Regions from separate parts of the Pseudomonas sp. RA_105y_Pfl2_P56 genome, predicted to be linked through region 3. Evidence: predicted binding sites of a transcription regulator. Region 3 holds the regulator's gene; each other region holds the start of a gene.

Region 1 (4,127 bases), on a different contig from region 3:
ACTGGTAGCCAGATAGTCTTCTACGGTGAACTCAAGAAAGCCCTGAGTGACGCCGATAAGCATGTCAGGCAAGGTAACCGCATCAGCAATGGCAGGGCTGCCGGCGAAAAAGAGGCAAACGGCGGACATCGCGCAAAGCCCTCTGCGAAGGGGAGATGTCAGGCGTCGGAAAAATGTCGTTTGAGCGTTCATACGAGTTAAAAAGCAAGCGCCGTGCCGTTTAGCAATGAATGTGCGTCGCAACAACACTTGGCGTTGGTGTAGGAGTCTGGGCATGGCTGGTGTAATGGATTCGGTGAACCAGCGCACGCAACTGGTAGGGCAGAATCGCCTGGAGCTGTTGTTGTTCCGTCTCGACGGTCAGCAGCTCTACGGGATCAACGTGTTCAAGGTTCGGGAAGTGCTGCAATGCCCGCAACTGACGCTGATGCCCAAGTCCAGTCCTGTCGTGTGCGGGGTGGCGAATATTCGGGGGGCGACCATTCCGATCCTTGATCTGGCAATGGCGACCGGTTCCGGGGCATTGAAAGACAAGAAAAATCCGTTCGTGATCATCACGGAGTACAACACCAAGACCCAGGGTTTCCTGGTTCGCTCGGTGGAGCGCATCGTCAACATGAACTGGGAGGAGATCCATCCACCGCCCAAGGGCACCGGGCGCGATCATTACCTGACCGCTGTGACTCGGGTGGACAATCAGTTAGTCGAAATCATCGACGTCGAAAAGGTGCTGGCGGAAGTTGCACCGACGCCGGAAGCGATTTCGGTCGGTGTTGTCGATGTCGAGACGCAGACCAAGGCGTTGTCGCTGCGGGTGCTGACGGTCGATGACTCGTCGGTGGCGCGCAAGCAGGTCACGCGTTGCCTGCAGACGATCGGCGTTGAAGTCGTGGCGTTGAACGACGGCAAGCAGGCGCTGGATTACCTGCGCAAGCTGGTCGACGAGGGCAAGAAGCCGGAAGAAGAGTTCCTGATGATGATTTCCGACATCGAGATGCCGGAGATGGACGGGTACACCCTGACGGCCGAAATCCGCGGCGACGCTCGCATGCAAAAGCTTCATATCATCCTGCATACTTCGTTGTCGGGGGTATTCAATCAGGCGATGGTCAAGAAAGTCGGTGCCGATGACTTTTTGGCCAAGTTCCGCCCTGATGACCTGGCATCCCGGGTAGTCGACCGGATCAAAGCAGCAGATATCAGCTAGGGACCTTTTGTCCCTGGCGGTCAACACGATTTAAGAGGCGGCATCAATTTGTCTACGGGTAATTTGGATTTCGAACAGTTCCGGGTCTTCCTGGAAAAAGCCTGTGGCATTTTGCTCGGTGAAAACAAGCAGTACCTGGTCTCGAGCCGTCTCAACAAACTGATGGAGCAGCAAGGTATCAAGTCCCTGGGTGAGCTGGTTCAGCGCATCCAGACCCAGCCGCGCAGTGGTTTGCGCGAGCAGGTCGTCGATGCCATGACAACCAACGAAACCCTGTGGTTTCGTGACACCTATCCGTTTGAAGTCTTGAAGAACAAGGTGCTGCCCGAAGCCATCAAGGCCAGTCCCAACCAGCGTCTGCGGATCTGGTCGGCAGCCTGCTCGTCGGGTCAGGAACCGTACTCGCTCTCGATGTCTATCGATGAGTTCGAGCGCGTCAACCTTGGCCAGTTGAAGATGGGCGTGCAGATCGTTGCCACCGATCTCTCGGGTAGCATGCTGAACAACTGCAAGACTGGCGAGTACGACAGCCTTGCAATCGGTCGCGGTTTGTCCCCCGATCGTCTGCAGCGTTTTTTCGATCCGAAAGGACCTGGGCGCTGGGTCATCAAGGCACCGATCAAGAACCGGGTGGAGTTTCGCTCGTTCAATTTGCTCGACAGTTACGCCAGCCTGGGCAAGTTCGACATCGTGTTCTGCCGCAACGTGTTGATCTACTTCTCTGCTGAAGTGAAGAAAGACATTCTGTTGCGCATTCACAGCACGCTGAAACCGGGTGGTTATCTGTTCCTTGGCGCTTCCGAAGCGCTGAACGGTTTGCCGGATCATTACCAGATGGTCCAGTGCAGCCCGGGGATCATTTACAAGGCCAAGTAATCTGCAAATCGGCAACACAAAAACGGGAGTCCGCAGGGGCTCCCGTTTTTTTGTGCCTGGCGTTTCTACGAGGTCGCCGCTCCCACAGTGGAGCTGTGGTGTGGGTGGGAGGGGAGGGCAAGCGGCAGAAAAGCGGCAGCCAGCGGAAGTCGTTTGCCGCTTTTCTGGCATTGCCGCTTTGCCTGATCCCCGCAAAGGTGCGGTTTTCGGGGGTTTCTCGCGTTGGCACGGCGCTTGCTAAAGCTCAGTTACGAAAAACCGGTCACCCGAAGGTTCCCGACATGAGCATCAGCTTCGATAAAGCGCTCGGCATTCACGAAAAGGCATTGGGCTTCCGCGCTCAGCGTGCCGAAGTGCTGGCCAACAACATCGCCAACGCCGATACCCCGAACTACAAGGCTCGGGATCTGGACTTCTCCAAAGTGCTTGAAGCACAGACCCAGAAGAACGCCAACGGCACCATCGCCCTGAACATGACTAACAGCCGTCACATCGAAGCTGAAGGCCTGGGCAATGGCGACGAGTCGCTGATGTATCGCACGCCGATGCAGCCTTCGATAGACCAGAACACCGTAGATGCTCAGCTTGAGCAGTCGAACTACGCGCAAAACGCGGTCGGCTTCCAGGCCAGCTTCACTCTGCTCAACAGCAAATTCAAAGGGCTGGTGTCAGCCCTGCGCGGAGAGTAATCCATGTCCCTGTCCAGCGTTTTCAACATTGCCGGCAGCGGCATGAGCGCACAAACCACGCGTCTGAACACCGTGGCTTCGAACATCGCCAACGCCGAAACCGTCTCGTCGAGCATCGACCAGACCTACCGCGCCCGTCACCCGGTGTTCGCCACCATGTTCCAGGGTGGCCAGAACAGCGGCAGCAACTCGCTGTTCCAGAGCCAGGATGCCGCCGGTCAAGGCGTGCAGGTGCTCGGTGTGGTCGAAGACCAGAGCAACCTTGAAGCGCGCTACGAGCCGAACCATCCGGCCGCCGACGCCAAGGGCTACGTCTACTACCCGAACGTCAACGTGGTGGAAGAAATGGCTGACATGATTTCCGCGAGCCGTTCGTTCCAGACCAACGCCGAAATGATGAACACCGCCAAAACCATGATGCAGAAGGTGCTGACCCTCGGTCAGTAATAAGGGGCGACGGCCATGAGTGTTTCCGATACCACCAGCAGCTTGAGCATGAATGACATCCTGGCGAACTCGTCGAAAAAGACCAGTTCGACCACCGGTGGCATTGCTTCGGCTACCAACAGCGCCACCGGCGGCCAGGCACTGGGCAAGGACGCGTTCCTGCAATTGCTGGTCACCCAGCTGAAAAACCAGAACCCGCTCGACCCGCAGGACAACAGCGCGTTCGTTGCGCAGTTGGCGCAGTTCAGCAGCCTGGAAGGCATCACCACGCTTAACAGCACCGTCAGCTCGCTGGCCGGCAACTACAACTCCTCGCAGGCACTGCAGGCGTCGTCGCTGGTCGGTCGCAACGTGATCGTGCAGACCAACAGCGTTCAGATGGACGACCCGAGCAAGGGCATGACCGGTTCGGCGACCGTTCCGTCATCGATTGCCGGTGGCACCGTCAGCATTACCGACAGCAGCGGCACGGTGGTTCGCACCATCGATCTGGGCAGTCGCGCCGCAGGCAGCGCGAGCTTCACCTGGGACGGCAAGGACAAGGACGGCAATCTGGTGAAGGCCGGTACCTATACCGTCAAAGCCAACGCATCAATCAATGGCACCGCGACCGACTTGGCGACTTACCTGCCAGCCACGGTCAACAGTGTGACCATCAGCCAGACCGGCGGCGAGTTGATGCTCAACCTGTCCGGCAAGGGCACCGTCGCCCTGTCCAAAGTACAAACCATTGGTATATAGAGCCGACTAACCGGCACAAAGGAGTGGAATATGTCTTTCAATATCGGCCTTAGCGGTCTCTATGCAGCCAACAAACAACTGGACGTGACCGGCAATAACATCGCCAACGTTGCAACCGCCGGTTTCAAATCGTCCCGTGCAGAATTCGAAGACGTTTACTCGGCCAC
Region 2 (4,127 bases), on a different contig from region 3:
CAGTTCCGGTGTGTTTTTCACCACTTCATAAATCCCCACACGCCCCTTGTAACCGCCGTTGCAATGATCGCAACCGACCGGCTCGTAGATCGTGAAACTGCCAATGCGTTCCTCGGGGAAGCCTTCCTTGATCAGCGTTTCGCGCGGGATCTCGATGGGTTTCTTGCAGTGGCTGCACAACTTGCGCGCCAGCCGTTGCGCGATGATCAGGCTGACCGAGGTGGCGATGTTGAAACCGGGGATGCCCATGTTGTGCAGGCGGGTCAGGGTTTCGGCTGCGCTGTTGGTGTGCAGCGTGGACAACACGAGGTGGCCGGTTTGCGCTGCCTTGATCGCGATTTCGGCGGTTTCCAGATCGCGGATCTCGCCGACCATGATCACGTCCGGGTCCTGGCGCAGAAACGAACGCAATGCCTGAGCAAAGTCGAGCCCTTGTTTGGGGTTGACGTTGACCTGATTGATGCCTTCCATGTTGATCTCCACCGGGTCTTCGGCGGTGGAAATATTGATGTCGACGGTGTTGAGGATGTTCAGGCCGGTATACAGCGATACGGTTTTACCCGAGCCGGTAGGGCCGGTGACCAGAATCATCCCTTGCGGCTGTTTGAGCGCGGCCATGTACAGGTCTTTTTGCGCTGGCTCATAGCCCAGGGCATCGATCCCGATCTGCGCGCTGGACGGGTCGAGAATCCGGATCACCACTTTTTCGCCCCACAGAGTGGGCAGGGTGTTGACCCGGAAATCGATCGATTTGCTTTTCGACAGGCGCATTTTGATTCGCCCGTCCTGGGGTTTGCGACGCTCCGAGATATCGAGGCTGGCCATGACTTTCAGGCGTGCGGCGATGCGCCCGGCCAGTTGAATGGGTGGTTTGGCCACTTCGCGCAGAATGCCGTCGGTGCGTACCCGTACCCGATAGGTTTTCTCGTAGGGCTCGAAGTGCAAGTCGGAAGAGCCGCTCTTGATCGCATCGAGCAGCATTTTGTGGACGAAACGCACCACTGGCGCATCGTCGACATCGAGTCCGCCGATGGCGTCCTGATTGCTGTCGTCGATGGCTTCGACATCGAGACCGTCGAGATCGACATCGGCCATGTCTTCAAGGCCTGAGGTGTGGGTGTCGAAGAATTTTTCGATGGCGTCGGTGAGCTTGTCGTCCTCCACCAGAATGGCTTCGGTGCTCAGGCCGGTGCTGAACTGGATGTCATTGATCGCTTGATGATTGCTCGGGTCGCAAATGCCCACGAACAGTTTGTTGCCGCGACGCCACAAGGGCAGGGCGTGGTGCTGGCGCACCAGTTTTTCACTGACCAGATCTTTGGGCTGGGTTTCCAAGTCCAGGCAATTGAGATCAAGGAACGCCATGCCGAAGTGCTCCGAGGCGATCTCGGCCACCTGAGCGCTTTTCAGCAGTTTGTTCTGTACCAGATAAGTGACCAGCGACAGCCTGTCGCGCTGGGCCTGTTGCCAGGCTTGCTGGGCGCTTTTTTCCGTCAGCAGTTCGGCCTGCACCAATTGCTTGGCCAGACCGCTCAGAGCGATGTCATTCATGGGGATTCCGCGCACTTGCCGTTCATGACTTATAGCCTAGTCAAGTGACAGCGCCAAACACGGCCCATGCAGGTGACAAAAAGTGTCAGATAGTGCGGTTACAGGTTGTAGGAAACCGCGCCGCCCGCTGCTCGCGCCCAGTCAGCAGGGCTTTATGGCGATTGGCATGGGCTATGCTCGGTCCTTCTCAGATCATGAGATTTCGACTCATGCATGGAGCGTGTCTATGAAAAAACAACAAGGTTTTACGCTGATCGAACTGCTGATCGTGGTGGCGATCATCGGGATTCTGGCGACCATCGCGTTGCCGCAGTATTCGAAATATCAGGCACGGTCGAAAGTGACGGCGGGGTTGGCGGAAATCAGTGCTCTGAAAGTCCCTTTTGAAGACACCATCAATCAAGGTACTGATCCGTCACTGACGAACGTCGCCGGCAGTGCCACGGCCACCACCTCCAACTGCACGCTGGCCGCTTCGGGTACAGCGTCCACAGGCGCTGGCACCATCACCTGTACTTTGGTGAACGCGCCAGGGCCCGTGTTGGGTAAAACCATCACATTGACCCGCACTGGCGCTGCAACGGGCAGTACCTCTGGCACTTGGAGTTGTGCGTCCACGGTCAATCCCGACTACGCGCCTAAAGGTTGCCCGGGCAGCGGTGCCTGAGGCGTTCAACGGCGTCACGGAATGCCCCGCACAGCGGGGCATTTTTCATGGCGCGGCGCTTTATAAAAGCCTCAATAATTTCAGCATCTTAGGAACTTTTCCAAAAGCCGCAACTTGCATGTGCATATTGCGCAAGTCATGCAATTTGCATGAATCCGAAAATTTGCCTTAATTGTAAGCTATTGATTCATATCGTTTTTATTGCTTCATGAAAGTTGGCACAGCGTTCGCAATATCTCCAGTAACCCTGCTGACAAGACATCCAGCAGACTTTCCAGAAAAACAGGAGTTACTCGTATGAAGAAGTTCGCTATCACTGCCGCTGCTGCTACCGCGCTGACCCTGACCATGTCCTGCGGTGCATTCGCACAATCCACCCAGGCTACTCAGGCACCCATGACGCTGGCTGCCGGTGAAATGACCAAGGCTAAAGAAGTTACTTCCGATACCTGGATCACTACCAAAGTGAAAAGCGATCTGGTGACCGAAAAAGGCATCCCAGGCACCGACATCAAAGTTGAAACCAACAAAGGCGTCGTTTCCCTGTCCTCCACTGTTGCAGTGACCGATGCTCAAAAAGAAATGGCTGTGAGCATCACCAAGAAAATCACAGGCGTCAAAGCGGTGTCCGCTGACGGCCTGAAAGCCGAGTAAGGCAAAGGCTTCTCGCCTGGACCGGGAGAAGGCGCGACAGACGGGCCGAGCCATACGTCTGTCGCCACTTTAGAGTTCATGCGACTGGTCACATGGATGTGACCATTACAGGCCCCGACACTTGTGTCGGGGCCTGTTCTATTTCGCGGTGCCACAAAAAACAACTGCGGGGGGCTGGGGTTAATGCCCGCGTTCGCTGTTGATCTGGCGCAGGCGGTTGCCCTCAAAGTGCAGGTATTGGTACATGCCGTTGTTCGGGCCGTAAGTCCATTCCTCGACCTGAAACTCTTCGCGGCGATTGGCGCTGCGCTTGTAGCCCAACAGGTCACGATTGACCGGCTCACCGCACTTGTGAAGTACTTCGCTTGCGCGGTCACCGATGCTGACCAGTTGGCTGCCGCAGCGCAGCGTATCGGACGCCCAAGTGTTTCCGGCAATGAGTGTCAGGGCCATCGCGGCCAGCCATTGTCGCTTCATCATTCGGCATCCAGGTGCATTTGCGTGACCACTCGACCGTCGCTTTGTGCCTCGCCAAGGTTGGCGTCGATGAAGTACACGCGGTCGTCCGCCAACTGGCCCTTGTCCACCAGATAATCCTTGATGCTGCTGGCGCGATCCTGGCCCAACTGGCGCAGCAACACATCGCTGCCGCTCCAGAACTTGATCACGCCTTCGCGCATTTTCGCGGTGCGCTCTTCCTTGCCCAGATCCTTCCATTGAGCCGGTGGCTGGGTTTTCAGGCGGGTGCGGTAGATGCCTTCAAGCAGCGGGCCTTTCTCGCCATCGGGGACGTTGATCAAGGACGCTTGGGCCGGGACTTTGTCGCCACGACGCTGGAGCATCTTGTAGTAGTTGTACTGGTATTCACGCTCCAGACGCTGTTCGGCAAGCAATGGGCCGTCGCTGCTTTTCGCGGCGGTGCCTTCGATTTCCAGGCGCAGGGCCGGACGCTCCTTCAGCGCTTGTGACAGCTTGATCAGCGCCGCTTCAGCGTCCTTGTTCAGTTCGCTGGAGCCGGGGGCAAAGGACACGGTGCCGAGGTCTTGCGAACCACCGCCGCTGACCAGCCCGCCGATCAGTTTGAACGGCGCAGCGGCGGCTTTGACGATCAGGTTGCGCAGGGTCTGCCAGACAATCGGCATCACGCTGAACTGCGGGTTGTTCAAGTCGCCCGTTACCGGCAATTCAATGGAGATCTTGCCGTCGACGTCCTTGAGCAAGGCAATCGCCAGTTTCAGCGGCAGGCTCACGGCGT
Region 3 (4,127 bases):
CTTGGCCGACGCCCGGGCGTGCAAGCCCAGTTTGTTGATGATTTCGATTTCCAGAGCAGGCATCGCGGTGTGAATCCTTTAAGTGAGGTCGCGGTGGCGAACCTGGACGTTCTTCAGGGTTTTGTGCAGGGCCTGACCCAGGCGTTCGGTCAGGTAGACGGAGCGGTGATGCCCGCCGGTGCAGCCGATGGCAATGGTGACGTAGGCGCGATTGCTCGCGGCGAAACGCGGCAGCCATTTGTGCAGGTAGGCGTAAATGTCCTGGAACATTTCCTCGACTTCCGGCTGCGCCGCCAGGTATTCGGCCACCGGCGCATCGAGACCCGATTGCGCGCGCAGCTCTGGCTTCCAGTACGGGTTGGGCAGGCAGCGCACGTCGAACACCACGTCTGCATCGACCGGCATGCCGCGTTTGAAGCCGAATGACTCAACGAGAAATGCTGTTCCGGGTTCAGGCTGATTGAGCAGGCGCAACTTGATGGTGTCGCGCAACTGGTACAGGTTCAGGTGGGTGGTGTTGATCTTCAGGTCGGCCAGATCGGCGATTGGGCCGAGCAGGGCGGTTTCATCGCTGATCGCTTCGGCCAGTGAGCGGTTGGCAGTGCTCAGTGGATGACGCCGACGGGTTTCCGAAAAACGCTTGAGCAGGGTTTCTTCGTCGGCGTCCAGATAAAGCACATCGCACTGGATGTGGCGGCTGCGGACTTCTTCCAGCAACTCGGGGAAACGCGAGAGATGGCTCGGCAGGTTGCGCGCATCGATCGACACGGCCACCAGCGGTTGTGCCAATTCGGTGTGTATCAGTGCGCGTTCAGCCAGTTCTGGCAACAAGCCTGCCGGCAGGTTGTCGATGCAGTAGTAACCGCTGTCCTCAAGGACATTCAGTGCGGTGCTTTTGCCCGAGCCGGAGCGGCCACTGACGATGATCAAGCGCATGATTAATGCCTGTTCTGCTCTTCCAGTACCACTTGGTACAAGGCTTCACTGCCGGCAGCGCTGCGCAGTCTTTCGCGTACTTCCTTGCGGTCGAGCATGCTGGCGATTTGACGCAGTAACTCCAGGTGCGCATCGGTAGCGGCTTCTGGGACCAGCAGTACAAACAACAGATCAACGGGGGCGCCGTCGATCGCATCGAAATCGATAGGGGCGTCGAGGTGAAGCAGAGCGCTGACAGGCTCAATGCAACCCTTGAGGCGACAGTGAGGAATGGCGATGCCGTTGCCAAAACCGGTGGAACCGAGTTTTTCACGGGCAATCAGGGCCTCGAAGACATCTTGCATCTCCAGCGCCGGCACTTCGCGGGCGATCAGGTTGGCAATTTGTTCGAGGGCTTTCTTTTTACTGCCGCCCGGCACGTTCACAAGAGAACGGCCGGGGGTCAGGATATTTTCAAGTCGGATCATGGAGTGGGGGGTTATCGACCGGTAGCGCCCTGGAGCAGGCTCTGGGTCTTTTCCTTATGCTTTTTGAGTTGTTTATCCAGCTTGTCGGTCAGGGCGTCGATCGCGGCGTACATATCGGTATGTTCCGCGTTGGCGACCACTTCACTGCCGGGAATATGCAAGGTGGCTTCGATTTTCTGCTTGAGCTTTTCGACACACATCGTGACTTGTACGTTGGTGATCTTGTCGAAATGGCGCTCCAATCGTTCGAGTTTCTCGTTGATGTAGGTGCGCAGAGGTTCGGTCACTTCCAGTTGGTGTCCACTGATGTTGACTTGCATACAGCTTCTCCTTCGTTGCCAGTGCATAAAGCGGCAGGCTGGATAGCCTGCCACTGGAACGCTGTAACGTGGCTTACATCAACCGCTTGCGTTCGCTCGAAGGCGCGATCCCGAGGGACTCGCGGTACTTGGCGACGGTGCGGCGAGCCACCTGAATGCCTTGTGCCTCCAGTAAACCAGCGATCTTGCTGTCACTCAACGGCTTTTTCTGATTTTCCGCAGCAACCAGTTTTTTGATGATCGCGCGGATCGCCGTGGACGAGCATTCACCGCCTTCGGAGGTGCTGACGTGGCTTGAGAAAAAGTATTTCAGTTCATAGATACCGCGCGGGGTATGCATGAACTTCTGCGTGGTCACTCGGGAAATCGTCGATTCGTGCATGCCAACCGCTTCGGCGATGTCATGCAGCACCAGTGGCTTCATGGCTTCGTCCCCGTATTCCAGAAAGCCGCGTTGATGCTCGACGATCTGGGTGGCCACTTTCATCAGGGTTTCGTTGCGGCTTTGCAGGCTCTTGATGAACCAGCGGGCTTCCTGCAACTGGTTGCGCATGAAAGTGTTGTCGGCGCTGGTATCGGCGCGTCTTACGAAGCCGGCATACTGGGCGTTGACCCGCAGGCGGGGCACTGATTCCTGATTCAGTTCGACCAGCCAGCGTTCATTGTCCTTGCGCACAATGACGTCAGGGACGACGTATTCGGCTTCAGTGGATTCGATCTGAGAGCCCGGACGCGGGTTGAGGCTCTGCACCAGTTCGATGACTTGACGCAGTTCATCTTCCTTGAGCTTCATGCGCCGCATCAACTGGTTGTAATCGCGGCTGCCGAGCAAGTCGATGTAGTCGGTGACCAGACGTTTCGCTTCAGTCAGCCATGGTGTCTTCGCCGACAACTGGCGCAGTTGCAGCAACAGGCATTCGCCGAGGTTGCGGGCGCCGATGCCAGCGGGTTCAAACTGCTGGATGCGGTGCAGAACGGCTTCGATTTCGTCCAGTTCGATGTCCAGTTCCGGGTCGAACGCTTCGAGGATTTCTTCGAGGGTTTCGTCCAGGTAACCCTGGTTGTTTATGCAGTCGACCAGGGTGACGGCGATCAGTCGGTCGGTGTCTGACATCGGCGCGAGATTGAGCTGCCACAGCAGGTGGCTTTGCAGGCTTTCACCGGCGGAGGTGCGAGTGGTGAAGTCCCATTCGTCGTCATCGCTGCTGGGCAGGCTGCTGGCACTGGTCTGGTAGACGTCCTCCCAGGCCGTGTCGACCGGAAGCTCGTTGGGGATACGCTCGCTCCATTCGCCATCTTCCAGATTGTCCACCGTCGGAGCGGTTTCCTGATAGGACGGTTCCTGAATTTCGGTGTTGGGCTTTTGCTCGGCGTTGTCGGCCAGAGGGTCCGAGTTATCGAAGTCGTCGCCTTCTTCCTGGCGTTCGAGCATCGGATTGGATTCCAGGGCCTCCTGGATTTCCTGTTGCAGATCCAGGGTCGACAATTGGAGCAGACGGATGGCCTGTTGCAGCTGCGGTGTCATCGTCAGCTGCTGGCCCATTCTCAAGACTAGCGATGGTTTCATGGCAGGGGCTTAACACCTTATTCGCCGGCGCACATGCGCCATCCACTACAGAGCGCCGAAGCGCCAAACTTAAGCAAATTATATGCCTGAAACTGAAGTGTTTGCCTAGAGCGTTGTAACAATTAAAGCGTATTAAATCCTGCTTGAATCGATACAGCGCCCGCGCGTCTCTCCGGGCGCTGTCGCGTTTACAGGCGGAACTCGTGACCCAGATACACTTCCTTGACCAGATCGTTGGCCAGGATGGTTTCTGCGTCGCCTTCGGCAATCAACTGGCCGTCGTTGACGATGTAAGCGGTTTCGCAGATATCCAGCGTCTCACGCACGTTGTGGTCGGTGATCAGTACGCCGATGCCCTTGGCCTTGAGGTGGTGGATGATCTGCTTGATGTCGCCGACCGAGATCGGGTCGACACCGGCGAACGGTTCGTCGAGCAGGATGAATTTCGGTGCGGTTGCCAGAGCACGCGCGATTTCAACTCGGCGGCGTTCACCACCGGACAGGCTCATGCCCAGGTTGTCGCGGATGTGGCTGATGTGAAATTCCTGCAGCAGGCTTTCCAGCTCCTTGCGACGGCCGGCCTTGTCGAGCTCCTGGCGAGTCTCGAGGATGGCCATGATGTTGTCGGCCACCGACAGCTTGCGGAAGATCGAGGCTTCTTGCGGTAGATAGCCAATACCTGCCTTTGCGCGACCGTGCATTGGCTGGTGGCTGACGTCCAGATCGTCGATCAGCACGCGGCCCTGATCGGCCTGTACCAGGCCGACAATCATGTAGAAGCATGTGGTCTTGCCGGCACCGTTCGGGCCGAGCAGGCCAACAATCTGGCCGCTGTCG

What was found. The regulator sigma-54, encoded in region 3, starts transcription at its own class of promoters, with help from an activator protein. The targets are predictions, from matches to a motif close to ANTGGCATNNANNTTGCTNT.
Region 1: flgB (flagellar basal body rod protein FlgB) is a predicted target of sigma-54. The motif match lies at 2,305-2,324, and genes of this name have one in related genera.
Region 2: AACY11_RS03060 (pilin) is a predicted target of sigma-54. The motif match lies at 1,712-1,731, and genes of this name have one in related genera.

What each region holds. Positions count from the first base shown of each region.
Region 1 covers NZ_CAXAPL010000025.1:64,450-68,576, reverse strand. Annotated here, with positions in the region: gene flgA (flagellar basal body P-ring formation chaperone FlgA) at 1-192, opposite strand, end outside; gene AACY11_RS17895 (chemotaxis protein CheV) at 275-1,207, shown strand; gene cheR (protein-glutamate O-methyltransferase CheR) at 1,256-2,083, shown strand; gene flgB (flagellar basal body rod protein FlgB) at 2,365-2,772, shown strand; gene flgC (flagellar basal body rod protein FlgC) at 2,776-3,219, shown strand; gene flgD (flagellar hook assembly protein FlgD) at 3,235-3,960, shown strand; gene flgE (flagellar hook protein FlgE) at 3,991-4,127, shown strand, end outside.
Region 2 covers NZ_CAXAPL010000003.1:38,390-42,516, reverse strand. Annotated here, with positions in the region: gene pilB (type IV-A pilus assembly ATPase PilB) at 1-1,551, opposite strand, end outside; gene AACY11_RS03060 (pilin) at 1,778-2,218, shown strand; gene AACY11_RS03055 (BON domain-containing protein) at 2,516-2,872, shown strand; gene AACY11_RS03050 (DUF2845 domain-containing protein) at 3,053-3,349, opposite strand; gene AACY11_RS03045 (DUF748 domain-containing protein) at 3,349-4,127, opposite strand, start outside.
Region 3 covers NZ_CAXAPL010000005.1:28,505-32,631, reverse strand. Annotated here, with positions in the region: gene AACY11_RS05205 (HPr family phosphocarrier protein) at 1-63, opposite strand, end outside; gene rapZ (RNase adapter RapZ) at 79-936, opposite strand; gene ptsN (PTS IIA-like nitrogen regulatory protein PtsN) at 939-1,403, opposite strand; gene hpf (ribosome hibernation-promoting factor, HPF/YfiA family) at 1,415-1,723, opposite strand; gene AACY11_RS05185 (RNA polymerase factor sigma-54) at 1,797-3,290, opposite strand; gene lptB (LPS export ABC transporter ATP-binding protein) at 3,479-4,127, opposite strand, start outside.